4 regions of the Lutispora sp. genome follow, and region 1 is predicted to be linked to each of the others. Evidence: a T-box and tRNA genes for the amino acid it is inferred to sense, from the RefSeq annotation. Region 1 holds a T-box; the other regions hold tRNA genes.
What was found. A T-box is a leader RNA that pairs with one kind of tRNA and senses whether it is charged. The one in region 1 lies ahead of leuS (leucine--tRNA ligase), so its partner is inferred to be a tRNA-Leu.
Positions count from the first base shown of each region.

Region 1 (3,489 bases):
ATATATTTTTTTTGAGCATCCTTGAAGGCAACCAATATGGCCTTCTGAGATGAACCCAGATATCTTTTTTCTATCTCTGTCTTCAATTTATCATATTCATATCTCATGCTTTTTCCAATGAATATGGTTTTTATGAATTCATTGGTCAAAGGAAGTATTGAATTGCACTCTACATCAATTATTTCCTCAGTTTCGTTATCTACAACAAAAGCAATGAAAAATGCTCCATAAACATGGGTAATGGGATTGTTTTGCTGAGATTTTGAATTTCCTATAATATATGTTGTGTTGGTTGTGTACTTCACAGCTAATCTCCTCCTTATCGTATAAATTACCATAAAAAAATTTTATATTCAATATTACTGAAATTATGAAAAACAAAGAGGAATTTTTCAAAATATATAGAATTTATACAATAAAGATTTTGATATCCTCATTGGTATTTATTATTAAGCCACTGAATTATCAAATTCGTTCTATGTCGCTGCATTTATTTTTTGTAAATGAAATTCGGCAGGGAAGGTTATAATGACTTTTTCTCCGGATTTTTTTATTTATAAATCAAAAAATAGTAAGAGGTGTTATGTATGAAAAATAAGTTAGCCTTAACAAAGAATAATGTTATACCTTTAAAATTGAATCCTTCCTTTAGCAGTGAAGTTGCAGATGAAAGTTTGTATGGCATGGTTCTTGAGTTAAAAGAGGATCTTGGAAATGGCTGGTATAAAGCAAGAACCCACTATGATTATGAAGGCTATGTACACGAAAGCAATATACTTATAGATAATGAAAGGGCATTAGAATGGCCTAAGATTGCCGATCACTATATATCTCACAATATAGCTGATGTAATGGCAGAGCCAAAATACGCAAGCTATCAGATTATTACTCTTACAAGAGGAGCATTTATACATCTAACGGGAAGAGAAGAAGACAGATGGTGTGAAATTGAATTGATTGACAGAACAAAGGGCTGGGTACAGAAAGAATTTTGCAAAAAGATGCCCAACTTTGACTTAGATAAGGAAGAGGAAGAAGTCAGGAAGAGCATCCTTGAGACTGGATTTTTATACTTGGATACTCAATACAGATGGGGTGGTAAAAGCCCTATGGGAATAGATTGCTCTGGTTTTGTATCAATGTCATACATGCTTAATGGAATAATCATATATAGAGATGCAAAATTAAAGGAAGAATATATGAAGCAGATTCCCCTGGAAGAAGTTAAACCTGCAGATGCTTTGTACTTTCCAGGACATGTAGCAATGTATATTGGAGATGGAAAGTATATTCACTCTACTGGTAGTTTCGGTAAAGTAGTAATTAACAGTCTGAATCCTGAAGATGAGGATTACAGAGAAGTTCTTCATAAAACTTTATATGCGGTTGGAACCGTATTCGGCAGGTAAATGTTAACATAATGTAAGCCCATAAGGGCTTCTTTTTTTGAGCATTTGTAACTATATACTAATTATAAGCCTTTATGCTATTATTTAGATGAGGACAAATTATTATTAATAAGGTGATGAATATGAAAGATGTTCATATTGATGATGAGTATATAAAAAAGAATAAAATACCAATTTTAATATATACACCTGAATGGATACAGCTTTTTTCAAACTTTAAATCAAGGAGCATGGAGAAAACAGTTAATAAGCTGGAAGAACTTCTATCCAAAGAAAAAAGACTGGAGCAGGAACATAAGGATCTGGAGAGAAGAAAAAAGGTGCTTATGAATAAGATACTCCATCTTTCTAATGAATTAAACGAGAGTAAAAATGACGCTTTTATTCAACCTTTGGATGAAGCCCAGAATGAAATTTTGCAGATTAACAGCAGATTATCGAAAATTTTAGAGGAGCTGGAAACTCTGCCAACAGCTATAAACCAGCAAAATGCTATATTGCTCAAGGAAACTGTGAAAAGAACCTATGAGCTTATCAATGAAAATAAGATGGAAGCAGAGAAAGCTCAGCAAGAAATCAGCAAGATGAGAGAAACCCTCATGTCACTGATTGAAAAAAAGGTGGATATGGAAGAAAGAGTAAAGAGGCTTTATTCATACCTCCACAGTATAGTGGGTGCAACTGAAATGGAGGAACTGGATGAAAATCTGCTAAAAGATAAATAATATTGACAAATATGAAATTTTGCGCTAAAATCACATACAATATTACAAAAGTGAAGAATGGGAGTAGTAGAGGAATTTGAAACTTAAAGAGAGCCAGGTTTGGTGGGAAATGGCAGTCTTCAATCTTCGAACTCGCCCAGGAGCTGCTACCTGAATAAAGTAGGGTAAGACGGCACCCGCCGTTATAGGGTTAAAGTGGATTATGCTAAATAATCAATTAGAGTGGTACCGCGGATTTCCCGTCTCTTTCCAAGAGACGGGTTTATTTATTCTTTCTAAATTTATCAAAATGGATGGAGTGATGGACATGTATAATGTGGAAGTGGATAGGAAATGGCAAAAAAAATGGGAGGAAACAGAATTATATAAGTTTAATCGTGATAGAGTAGATAAGAAGCTTTATTGTCTTGAAATGTTTTCCTACCCATCCGGCGCAAATCTACATGTAGGACATTGGTATAATTTTGGGCCAACAGATTCCTGGGCAAGATTTAAGAGGCTTCAGGGCTATGAAATATTTCAACCTATGGGCTTTGACGCTTTTGGTCTTCCTGCAGAGAACTATGCTATAAAGACCGGTATACATCCTCAGGATTCTACTATGAAAAATATTGAGACCATGGAGAAACAGCTTAAAGAAATGGGAGCCATGTTTGATTGGGATTATGAAGTCATAACCTGTACACCGGATTACTATAAATGGACTCAATGGATATTTCTACAGCTGTATCATGCAGGTTTAGCCTATAGGAAAGAGGCTCCTGTAAACTGGTGTCCCAGCTGTCAGACTGTATTAGCCAATGAGCAGGTAATTGACAGCCATTGTGAAAGATGCGATTCAGAAGTGACCAAGAAGAATCTTACCCAGTGGTTCTTCAAAATAACTGCCTATGCGGAAGAACTTCTGGAAAAGCTGGATGATCTGGATTGGCCTGAGAGAACCAAGAAAATACAAAAGAACTGGATAGGCAAGTCAGAAGGGGCAGAAATACAGTTTAAGATAGAGAATTCAGATATAGCATTCAAAGTATTTACCACAAGAGCTGATACACTGTGTGGTGTAACCTATGTGGTATTGGCTCCGGAAAATGAAATAGTGGATAAGATAACTACTGAAGAATATAGGAATTCTGTGGAAGAATACAGAGAATGGGCTAAGAAGCAGAGTGAAATAGACAGGTTATCAACAACAAGAGAGAAAACTGGTGTATTCACAGGAGCCTATGCTATACATCCCATAACAGGTGAAAGGGTGCCTGTCTGGATAGCTGATTATGTGCTGGCAACCTATGGTACAGGATGTGTAATGGCTGTTCCTGGCCATGATGAAAGAGATTATGAATTTGCAGTTAAAT
Region 1 is NZ_JAWLCK010000020.1:22,203-25,691, forward strand. Features, by position in the region: gene ACESM9_RS05145 (DUF3870 domain-containing protein) at 1-305, opposite strand, end outside; gene ACESM9_RS05150 (C40 family peptidase) at 588-1,409, shown strand; gene ACESM9_RS05155 (hypothetical protein) at 1,532-2,134, shown strand; T-box leader at 2,179-2,384, shown strand; gene leuS (leucine--tRNA ligase) at 2,436-3,489, shown strand, end outside.

Region 2 (3,489 bases), on a different contig from region 1:
CTATTATAGCATTTTTTACTTTGTTTTTTGTTTAATAGGAGCTTCGGTCTCGCAGAAATTTGTTGACATAATTGGGTAGCAACTTAAAATATATAATGTGTGTAATTTTTAATTATTATAAGAACGAACTAAATATGATTATAGAGATAAGGGGTAAATTAAATGGATGAAAATAGCATAAGAGTGACAAATGCCATAATACATATTTTAGATACAAACATGGATATGCCAGTTTTATCGAATACTTTACTGGGACTAAGCGGAGAAATCAGAGATTTTATTAAAAGCCATATATATAAAACTATGACCAGTGACAATTGTAAAAATACCATGTTAGAGGGCGAAGATAATTATTGCCTCAACCAACTCAGAACATATTTGAGTGATAATGATTTTGTCTCTGTCACAAAAAATCTTTCAACCAAATTATTCGATTTTATGAAGCAAAATATTGATATTCCTGCTGCAGATGTTGTATTCGCTACATTTAATTGTGAAGGAGAATCATATTTTTCAATACTTAAGATGAATTATAAGAGTTCCTATATTCATTTTGTTGAGAATACAGATACAGGTATTAAAAACACTATAATAAAGAATCAAACAATCCTCCCGTCCGAATCCCAGAGTTTAGATGAGGTTATAATAATCAAACTGGATGACTTCTCTGTTAAGCTGATTGAGAAGAAATACCTGATAAATGATAAAAAGGAATATTATTTATCCCAGTATTTTCTTAAATGTGAGCCGGAGTTGTCTCCAAAGGCAAAGCTTGACATTGTGACCAAGACAGCAGAACAAATAAATAAAAAGCATTATAACAATGATGTGGAGAAAAAGATGAGGTTTAAGAAAGCTCTTTATGATAATTGTGAAGCAGATGGAACTGTGAATGTAGTCCGGGTCATTGATGAAGTTTTTGAAAATAATATAGATGCTAAAAACGAGTTCAAAGAAAGCATAATGAAGAAAGGAATAGATAAAAAGGAATTCCAGATCCAGAATAGAAACAGCTTTAGAAAGCTTGAACGACAAACCATAAAGACAGATACTGGCATTGAAATAAACATACCTCTCGAACAATACGAAGATAGAGAAAGATTGGAATTTATCACAAATCCCGATGGCACTATATCAATATTGATAAAAAATGTAAGCAAAATTGTAGGGAGATAAAATAGAAAAAGCTTCAACAAATCGTTGAAGCTTAATATTTTGCTAAATATAATGGTGCCGGAGGTCGGACTCGAACCGACATGCTTTGAGGGCGCATGATTTTGAGTCATGTGCGTCTGCCAATTCCGCCACTCCGGCGCTACGCTAATTATAATATCACAGATAGGTTTAAAAAGCAATAAAAAATTTATTGTTAGAAATTAGTCATAGATTTTGAAAATATTCAGTAAATAGGTACTAGCATATATGATATAATTGAATATTATAAAGTATAGTTACAGCTAATATAATGATGGAGGAGAACTATGGATCCAATTACACACGGCGTTGTGGGGCTGGCGATTGCAGCTTTTACGGGAGAAACAGTATCAATTGCCAGCCCTTATGCAATGGGAAGCTTATTAGGAGCTGTGATTCCTGATGCAGATATAATAATGCAAGTTAAGGGAGATTACAGCTATCTCAAAAACCACAGAGGGATGTCCCATTCCATTCCCTTTATTTTTTTGTACAGCGCAGCTATAACTGCTGTATTATCACTATTTTATCCAGGAGCAGCATTATTAAAACTATTTATATATGCTGTATCTGGATGTATGTCACATTTATTACTGGATATAACAAATTCCTATGGAGCACAAGTGTTATGGCCTTTTTACAAAAAAAAGATTACTTTGGATTTGCTTTTGGTTTATGATCCCTTATTAATCATTGTTGCTTTAGCCATTATTATTCCAAGCATCAATAGCAAAATTCATCCATTAGTATCTTTAATTATGTTTTTTGCTTATTTGTCAGCCCGCTATTGGATGAAGTTTTATGTAAAAAAGAGAGTGAAAGAAAATTTCAAGGATCTAGGGGAAATATTGTATATAAGAGTTTTGCCATCAATGATCGGACTGGTAAAATGGCATTTCGTTATAAAGATTAAAGATAAAATGGTAATTGGTGAGCTAAACCTGTTATCAAGAAAAATTAAGATTATTGAAATTATGAAGAATCTGGATAAGAGACTGTTCAGAGCTGTGAAAAACACACAGGTTGCCAAATTCTTTGGTGAGTTTACCCCGCTGTTTCATATAAAATGCAAGAAAACAGACAGCGGCTATGAATACAGTTTCATAGATTTGAGGTATTATATAGCAAAGGACTTCTTACATCATGCAACTGCTGTAATGGATGAAAATTTTAGATTGGTGGCTTCAGCGTTTCATCCTTATCATAAAACCAGGAATGTGGAAATATAGGTATATCTTTATACCTATATTTTTTTATGGTAAAGAAGTGTATAATAGAAATGTGTAAATAAGCACTATGAAACTTTATTATTTTTTATTCGTCTAAAACTGAGGGGTTACTGAGTTATTGGGGAGGGAGAAAAATATGGAAGTAACGGAGAAGCTTCTTGTAGCTAAGAGCAAAAAAGGAAATATAGATGCTTTTGAAGAATTGATAAGCGGATATGAAAAAAAAGCCTATAACATTGCCTATAGAATTATGGGTAATGAAGAAGATGCTAAGGATATGGCTCAAGAAGCCTTTATTAAGATATATAAGTCAATCCAGAACTTCAGGGAAGAATCATCGTTTTCTACATGGCTATATAGAATAGTAACTAATGTATGCCTTGATGAGCTAAGAAAGAGAAAGAAAGCAAATCTAGTACCTTTGGAAATGAATATAGAGACAGATAAGGGTTCAGCTATAATAGAACTAAGCGCAGAGAAGGAAACACCAGAAGATATCTGTGAAAGAGTGGAGAAAAAAGAACTGATACAAAATGCCATATCTTCTCTTGCAGAAGACTATAAAACCGTAATTATACTTAGAGATATACAAGGTTTTGGTTATGAAGAGATAGCAACCATGCTCAACTGTTCCCTGGGCACTATAAAATCAAGAATAAATAGAGCTCGAAACTTGCTTAAGGACAAGCTCCGACATGAATTGGAACTTTACGAAAAAAAGAGCGTCTAACTTTTTAAAGGGGAGGGAAAGAGAATGGATTGCGAAGTAGTAAGAAGTCTTATGTCTTCATATATAGATAAAGATATAAATGAAATAGATAGAATAGAATTGGAAAAGCATTTGGAAAGCTGTTCCGATTGTATGGAAGAGTATAATTTGCTTTTAGCCACTGTAACATATTGTAACCAACTGGAAGAAATCGAACTACCCGAAACCTTCCATCAAGATCTTATGGGTAAGATTCAGGAGCTGGGTTCTAATAAACCTAAAAAAAGCTTCTTTAAACGCAACTGGAACTGGGTAGCAGGAGTGGCTGCTGTGTTTGTGGTAGCAGCTATTGGATTA
Region 2 is NZ_JAWLCK010000036.1:1,664-5,152, forward strand. Features, by position in the region: gene ACESM9_RS07380 (nucleoid-associated protein) at 163-1,176, shown strand; tRNA gene ACESM9_RS07385 (tRNA-Leu) at 1,229-1,314, opposite strand; gene ACESM9_RS07390 (metal-dependent hydrolase) at 1,482-2,423, shown strand; gene ACESM9_RS07395 (RNA polymerase sigma factor) at 2,560-3,153, shown strand; gene ACESM9_RS07400 (DUF4349 domain-containing protein) at 3,178-3,489, shown strand, end outside.
Region 2: it encodes a tRNA-Leu, which carries the amino acid that the T-box ahead of leuS (leucine--tRNA ligase) is inferred to sense. The anticodon was not compared.

Region 3 (3,489 bases), on a different contig from region 1:
CCTTTCCATCTCGTACCCTTATAGCTTCGGTAGGACAGACTTTAAGACAACTGGTACACCCTATACATCGATCTTCCCTTAATATAACTGAATGGCTATATTCATTGCTCATTTAATCACCATCTTTCAGCATCATTTTCATTACAATTTTTGTTCCCTTGCCAACGATGCTTTCAATATCAAAACTATCAGAGCATTTTTTCATGTTTGGTAATCCCATTCCGGCGCCAAAACCCATCTCTCTAATTCTATCTGGAGCAGTAGAATATCCTTCTTTCATAGCAAGTTGAACGTTTTCAATCCCCGGCCCTGTATCTTCAGCTGTGATAATTATTGATTCAGGGTCTATGGTTATACCAATAGTGCCACCTAGTGAATGTATTACTAAGTTCATTTCTGCTTCATATGCTCCGATTGCTACTCTTCTTATTATACTTGAATCCATACCTAACTGTCTCAGAATTTTTTTAATTTTACTAGAAGCTTCCCCTGCTCTTTCAAAATCATCTTTTTCAATTGGAAAATTATAAGATATGTTACCCATAGTATCTCTCCTACATCTTATCAGCTTCTATGCCTCTTAATCCACAATTATATAATATTCCGGAAGTCGTGAAAAGAGTATAATTAGTTGTAAGAATTGCGATGGAATTTTCCTTTGCCAGATCTATGACATCCTTATCCGGAACTTTGCCTCTTACAAAAAGTATAGCGGTAACATCTGCCATTTCCGCAGTCCTGATAACCTGAGAGTTTACCAACCCTGTCAAAAGTATTGTACCTGTTTTTACAAAGGCTAGAACATCGCTCATTAAATCTGATCCAAAGGCATATAATATTTCATTTTCTAATAAGTGCTCCCCCCACAATACTTGTGCATTTAAGGCATCTCTTATTTCCCTTATTTTCATAAACTTACCTCCTTTCAGCAAATATTGAAACAAATCTATAGCTTGGCATATGAAAAGCATATATAATGTTAAAAATGTAACAACTATTGTCAAATAATAACTCCTCTAAAATCATAGGGGAGTTATTTATTTGCTAGATTGAATCTCTCTTCTCATTATAATAAAATCTTCATAAGCATTGTTTAGATTAATATAGTTTTTTATTGTTCTAACATGTTTGAATCCTGCTTTTATCCAGAAATCAATACCATTTTTGTTCTTAGATATAACGCCTGCATAAAACCTTTTAACATCATAAGTTTTTTGCATATAGAGCATAAAAGCATTTATTGTCTTATTGCCTATACCCATGTTTCTATGCTCTTTTTTTATTATAAATGAAGTAATCCAGGCTTCTTCATTATGTTCATAATCTATTCGGCCTTTTAAGACTCCTATTAATTTATCACTGGTTTTTAAAAAAATACCAATAAAAAACTCATGACTGCTGATTAATACCTCTAAGTATTTTTCCTCCATATCTTCTAAGGATAAACACCTGCTCGTACCTGTAGCAAACATTGATTCATCATCATCATTATATAACTCTAAAACAAGATCCAACTCATTTTTCTTTATATCTCTAAAAACAAAATCTCCTATTTCTATATTTAATGTAAGCATAATACCACCTTATCTGTTTTGTATCCTACCAGTAATGGTGTGTTCCTATCTATAACTAATTATATTCTACACAAGGCATGAAAATCCTTTAATATAGAAATTCAAAATAAGCAAAATCCTATGAAGCAAAAAACAAAAAGAGACACCTTCCCGTGTCTCATTTTTTCGTAAATCCAAAATACCGCTGCTTCGATTTTGACACCTATCTCTCCGATAGGTGGGTGCTCGCAACAGTGCTTCTATCGCCTTAGATGCCAATCATAGGACTCACAATAAAGTACATATCCACACTGTATATAAAACTCCCGTTTTTATGCTGTAGGTTCAAAATAGAAGCTTGGCAAATATTCCAGACCATATTAAGCTTTATGGTGCGAGAGACGGGACTTGAACCCGTACGGTGTAACCACACGCCCCTCAAACGTGCGCGTCTGCCAGTTCCGCCACTCTCGCAAATCATTTATCAATTACTACATGGATTATTATATAATCTGCATGGATTTATGTCAATAACATTTTATTCTCTTTAGTTCAATGATTCGGTAATATACCAATTATTGATAGTTCTGAACAAGTTCTCACTATCCACTTTTATTTCTCCCCTGACCTTGTTCCTCATAACCAAAGCATACTCTTTGTAGAAAAGACTAATAATCGGGAGATCATCTTTAATTATCCTTTGAAGTTCCAAATAGTTCACATATTTATTTTCATTATTCAATGTATTTTGCGATTGCTCCAACAATAAATCTACTCGCGGGTTTGCATACCCCCCATAGTTTTTGCCGCCATTGATCTGAGAACTGTGAAAAAAATCATATAAATCTTCTTCTGGAGAAAAATTCATTCCCACCAAAGCCAAATCATATTGCTTTTTCTCGATTCTCATCATCAGTTCTTCAAAGGGCACTATTTCAACATCTATGACAAATCCAATATCTTCTAAATTTTTCTTGATATCTTCTACAGCCTTAGCTCTGTAATCATTTTCCGAGTTTGTTATCAGTGTAAATCTGAGCTGCTGAACCTTTCCATCACTTTCCCTTTCAAAAATCCTGGTTGTCTCATTTAAAACAAATCTTGCGCTGTTTATAGCATATTGGGCTTCGGCTTTATTATAAGAGTATTTATTTACATCTCCATCATATAGCCAAGAATCAACTCTTATAGGCGTGTCTGTGATCACCGCATTACCTAGTAAATGCTTTTCTATTATCGCAGTTCTATTTATCCCATGCATTAAGGCTTTTCTCACATATTTGTCTCCCAATACCGGATTGCTGAAATTTATAGATATAAATTCATAATCTCTTGACAAATATCCATAAGTATTGACATCCTTTGATTCCTTATATTTTTCCCAGTCGTAAGAAGAAGTATTAATCAGATCTATTTGTCCTGATTGAAAAGAAGAATCAAAGGAATCGGTGTCTTTAATAAAGTTGATTCTTATCTTTGATATATATGGTGCAGAAGGCTGTAAGCTATATTTATTTGGTTCTAATTCCATATATCTCAATTTATTATAAGCAACAACCTTATAAGGACCTGTCCCAACAGGTATCGAATTAGGATTAGTTTCAAACACATGCTTTGGAACTATGGGAAAGCTCAGAGCATCTATAACATTATAGGGATAATCTCCAAACCTTATTTCTATGGTATACTCATCCAATGGTTTATATGAAGCAATTTGATCAAGCTTTGATTTATATATGGACGTCTCTCCATCTTTTATGGTGTTCAAGGTATATATAACATCTTGAGAGGTCATCCTTGTCCCATCGCTCCACTGTATATTTTCTTTTAGCTTCACAGTTACTTTCTTTCCGCTTTCATCCAGGCTTAGGTCCTTGGCAAGAACATACACTGGCTTTAAAGTACTATCGTATTCTATAAGACCATTGAATATTAG
Region 3 is NZ_JAWLCK010000036.1:13,633-17,121, reverse strand. Features, by position in the region: gene ACESM9_RS07460 ([Fe-Fe] hydrogenase large subunit C-terminal domain-containing protein) at 1-112, opposite strand, end outside; gene ACESM9_RS07455 (ATP-binding protein) at 113-544, opposite strand; gene ACESM9_RS07450 (DRTGG domain-containing protein) at 555-911, opposite strand; gene ACESM9_RS07445 (GNAT family N-acetyltransferase) at 1,038-1,574, opposite strand; RNA gene ssrS (6S RNA) at 1,741-1,933, opposite strand; tRNA gene ACESM9_RS07435 (tRNA-Leu) at 1,944-2,027, opposite strand; gene ACESM9_RS07430 (peptide ABC transporter substrate-binding protein) at 2,101-3,489, opposite strand, start outside.
Region 3: it encodes a tRNA-Leu, which carries the amino acid that the T-box ahead of leuS (leucine--tRNA ligase) is inferred to sense. The anticodon was not compared.

Region 4 (3,489 bases), on a different contig from region 1:
ATTTTTATTAATGATGATTTAGAAATGTATACTTCAAAAATAATAGATAAAAATTCGAGCTATAATATTAATATAAAGCTTCCAATGATATCTGAAGATATGCTAAGAGAAGCTATGGCTGATGCTGACAAAGAAATAAGCAATACATACCTGAAGCTCCCTAATAATATACCAGATAGGCTTAGTAAACTTGTGGAACACATTACATATGGCAAAAACAATTCATATGATATGGTAAAAGCTATTGAAGCTTATCTGAGAAGCAACTATCAGTATACACTGGAACCTGAAAATGTGCCTGCGGGAAGGGATTTTGTAGATTATTTTCTCTTTGAAGGCAAGGAAGGATATTGCACTTATTTTGCCTCATCAATGGTTGTTATGTTAAGGCTTGCAGGAATACCAGCCAGGTATGTGGAAGGGTTTTTGGTAGAGCCCAAGGGTGATGTTGAGAATGGGAAATATGATATTATCGATAGAAATGCTCATGCTTGGGTAGAAGCCTACTTTGGTGAATATGGCTGGATAACCTTTGAGCCTACACCTGCCTATAAAGAAATAGAGCCTTGGAAGAAGGAAAATGAAGAGGAGCCCCAAGAGGCCTCAAATGATGAAGAAGATGAGCTGGTTTCATTTTCAGAAAACATCATCGATACCACAAGAAGAAAAGACCTTATGGAGGATGAAATATATACTGTCGTGGATATAACTAATGGAGATAGGAAAATAGGTATTAATACTAAGCATATTGTATATTTTATCATATTTGTAATTTTACTGAGAATATTATATGGATTGATAAAAATAAACATGCTGAAATTTATCAAAATCAAAGATTCAAATAAATATGCGAAATTCTATATAGATCACATTATATGGCTGGCACATAAAGCAGGCAGAAAAAAGAAAGACAGTGAAACATTGAGACAGTTTATGAGTAATATGAATGAGTACTTTTTAATAGAAGAAGATATAAGCGGTCATATTATATCAATCCTTGAGGGAATAATATATGGAGGAAAATCCATAACATCAGATGAAGTAATCAAATTGAACGAGTTTGAAAGAAGGTTAAAAAGAGAGATTAAGGCAAATCTGGGTGAAGTCAAGTATATCTGGAATTTTTACTTGGGAAAGCCATAAAAAATATTTGTACTTTATCAATTGCTGTGATATAATATTTTCGTTAGCGCGAGTGACGGAATTGGCATACGTATACGATTCAGGTTCGTAGTTTTGCGGGTTCAACTCCCGCCTCGCGCACCAATTAATTTAAATAACTTCTAATGCTTGCAAATACATACTTTATGTACGATTAACCTCATAATACGATGAGCCTGTAGAAAACTGGTAGTCGTAGCATGAGGTTTTTTTGACCAGTTTTAAAGACTATAATATCTACACATTTAATCGATATTTTATAGATATATCCTAGAGATGTGCATGGAGGAAAACATATGGAAGAAAGAGCAAGAGTAGTCTTCACTGATGGTGATACTGCCAAAGTCGTATTAAAAAGATCCAGCGCATGTGGTGAAAATTGTGCTAAGTGTAAAGGATGTACTTCTGAAATGACTTATGTGGAAGCAAAAAACCTTATTGGAGCCAAAGTAGGGCAGGAAGTGATTCTTGAGATGAAAAGCGGAATGTTTTTGGGTGCCGTTTTAATCACTTATGTGCTGCCACTAATTGCACTTACTATAGGAATTATGTTAGGTACAAATATTAGCATTCCTATTGGACTCAAAATTTCTAGTGATCTGTTAGGAGTGACACTGGGATTTGTTTTAATGGCTGCAACTTATTTATTTATAAATTTGATAGATAAGAAATATAAGAAGGCCGGCAAAATATCATTCAGAATAGCTAAAATTGCGAAGTAACATTTTTACTCTGCCCATTAATGCACATAGCGATGATATCGATGCTGTTTAGAAAGAAAACACATTGACATTCAGCACCTTATCTGTTACAATTTAAAAAATTTAATTTTATAGGCTATGAAAAGGAATAGTAGGCATTTTGGATTTTTCAGAGAGAAGATGGTTGGTGAGAATCTTTAATGAAAGTATAATTCGTCCTAAGTTGATTTATTTGACTTAGGGCTTTTAATATTTTAGTAGAGTATTGGAGGTAAAGACATGAAAATTCAAAAACTTGTTGGAGACAGATTTAAAGAAATGCCAGCGGATTGTGAAATCGATAGTCATGGGTTAATGATCAGAGGCGGTTATATGAAACATGTTGCTAATGGTATTTATTCATCATATACCCCTCTTCGTCGTATCACGAGAAAAATAGAACAGATTATTCGTGAGGAAATGGATGCAATAGATGGGCAAGAGGTGCAGTTCCCTGTTGTATTACCTGCATCCCTATGGGAAGAATCAGGAAGGTATACAAGTGTAGGAAATGAATTACTGCGCTTCAAGGATAGAAACAATAGTCCCTTTGTTCTTGGTATGACACATGAAGAAGCGTCAGTACATCTTGTGCGTGAATACGGACAAAGTTATGCCAAGTATCCTTTTATGGTCTATCAGATTCAAACAAAATTCAGAGATGAAGCTCGTCCCCGAGGTGGTCTTATACGAGTCCGTGAATTTACCATGAAGGATGCATATTCCTTTCACACATCATGGGAAGATTTGGAGGAATACTATAGCAAATGTTTTAAAGCTTACGAGAGAATATTTAAGAGGGTAGGCATACCTGAAGTAATATCGGTTGCATCGGATTCAGGTATGATGGGAGGTAACCTGTCCCATGAGTTTATGCTCCTAACTCCAGTGGGAGAGGATTCAATTGCCTTGTGTTCAAACTGTGATTATCGTGCTAATACGGAAGCAGCAGAATCAATAGTAGAAAATGAAAGAAGTGAGATTTCTGAAGAATTGAAACTTGTCCACACTCCTGATATTCATACAATTGAAGAACTTTGTGAATTCTTGGATATACCAAGGGAAAAATCCTGTAAAGCAGTAGTATATCAGAAGGAATCAGAGAATGAATATGTAATTTTATTTATTCGCGGAGATTTGGATGTCAGTGAAACAAAGGTGAAGAAATATCTGGGAGGAGATATTCGCCCTGCTGCTATTACAGAAGATTGTGGAATAATCGCAGGGTTCATTGGACCCTATAACTTAAAAGGGAATCATACAGTTCTATTTGATAAATCACTAAAAGGCACCAATAATATGTGCTGTGGAGCAAATATTTCAGACCATCATTATGCTGGGCTGGATATTGAGCGGGACTGCGGTGATGTAGAATATCATGATTTTGCAAAGATTAGGGATGGTGGTATCTGCCCTGAATGCGGCAAGCATAGTATAAAAATATCAAGAGGAATAGAGGTAGGCAATATATTTCAGCTTGGTACTAAATATACAGAAGCTATGAATATGCAGTATTTGGATAAAGAAGGCAAATCTCAGTACCCCATAATGGGTTGTTATGGAATTGGAGTTGGACGCTTGGCCGCAT
Region 4 is NZ_JAWLCK010000004.1:28,744-32,232, forward strand. Features, by position in the region: gene ACESM9_RS01490 (transglutaminase domain-containing protein) at 1-1,143, shown strand, start outside; tRNA gene ACESM9_RS01495 (tRNA-Leu) at 1,190-1,266, shown strand; gene ACESM9_RS01500 (SoxR reducing system RseC family protein) at 1,458-1,883, shown strand; gene ACESM9_RS01505 (proline--tRNA ligase) at 2,142-3,489, shown strand, end outside.
Region 4: it encodes a tRNA-Leu, which carries the amino acid that the T-box ahead of leuS (leucine--tRNA ligase) is inferred to sense. The anticodon was not compared.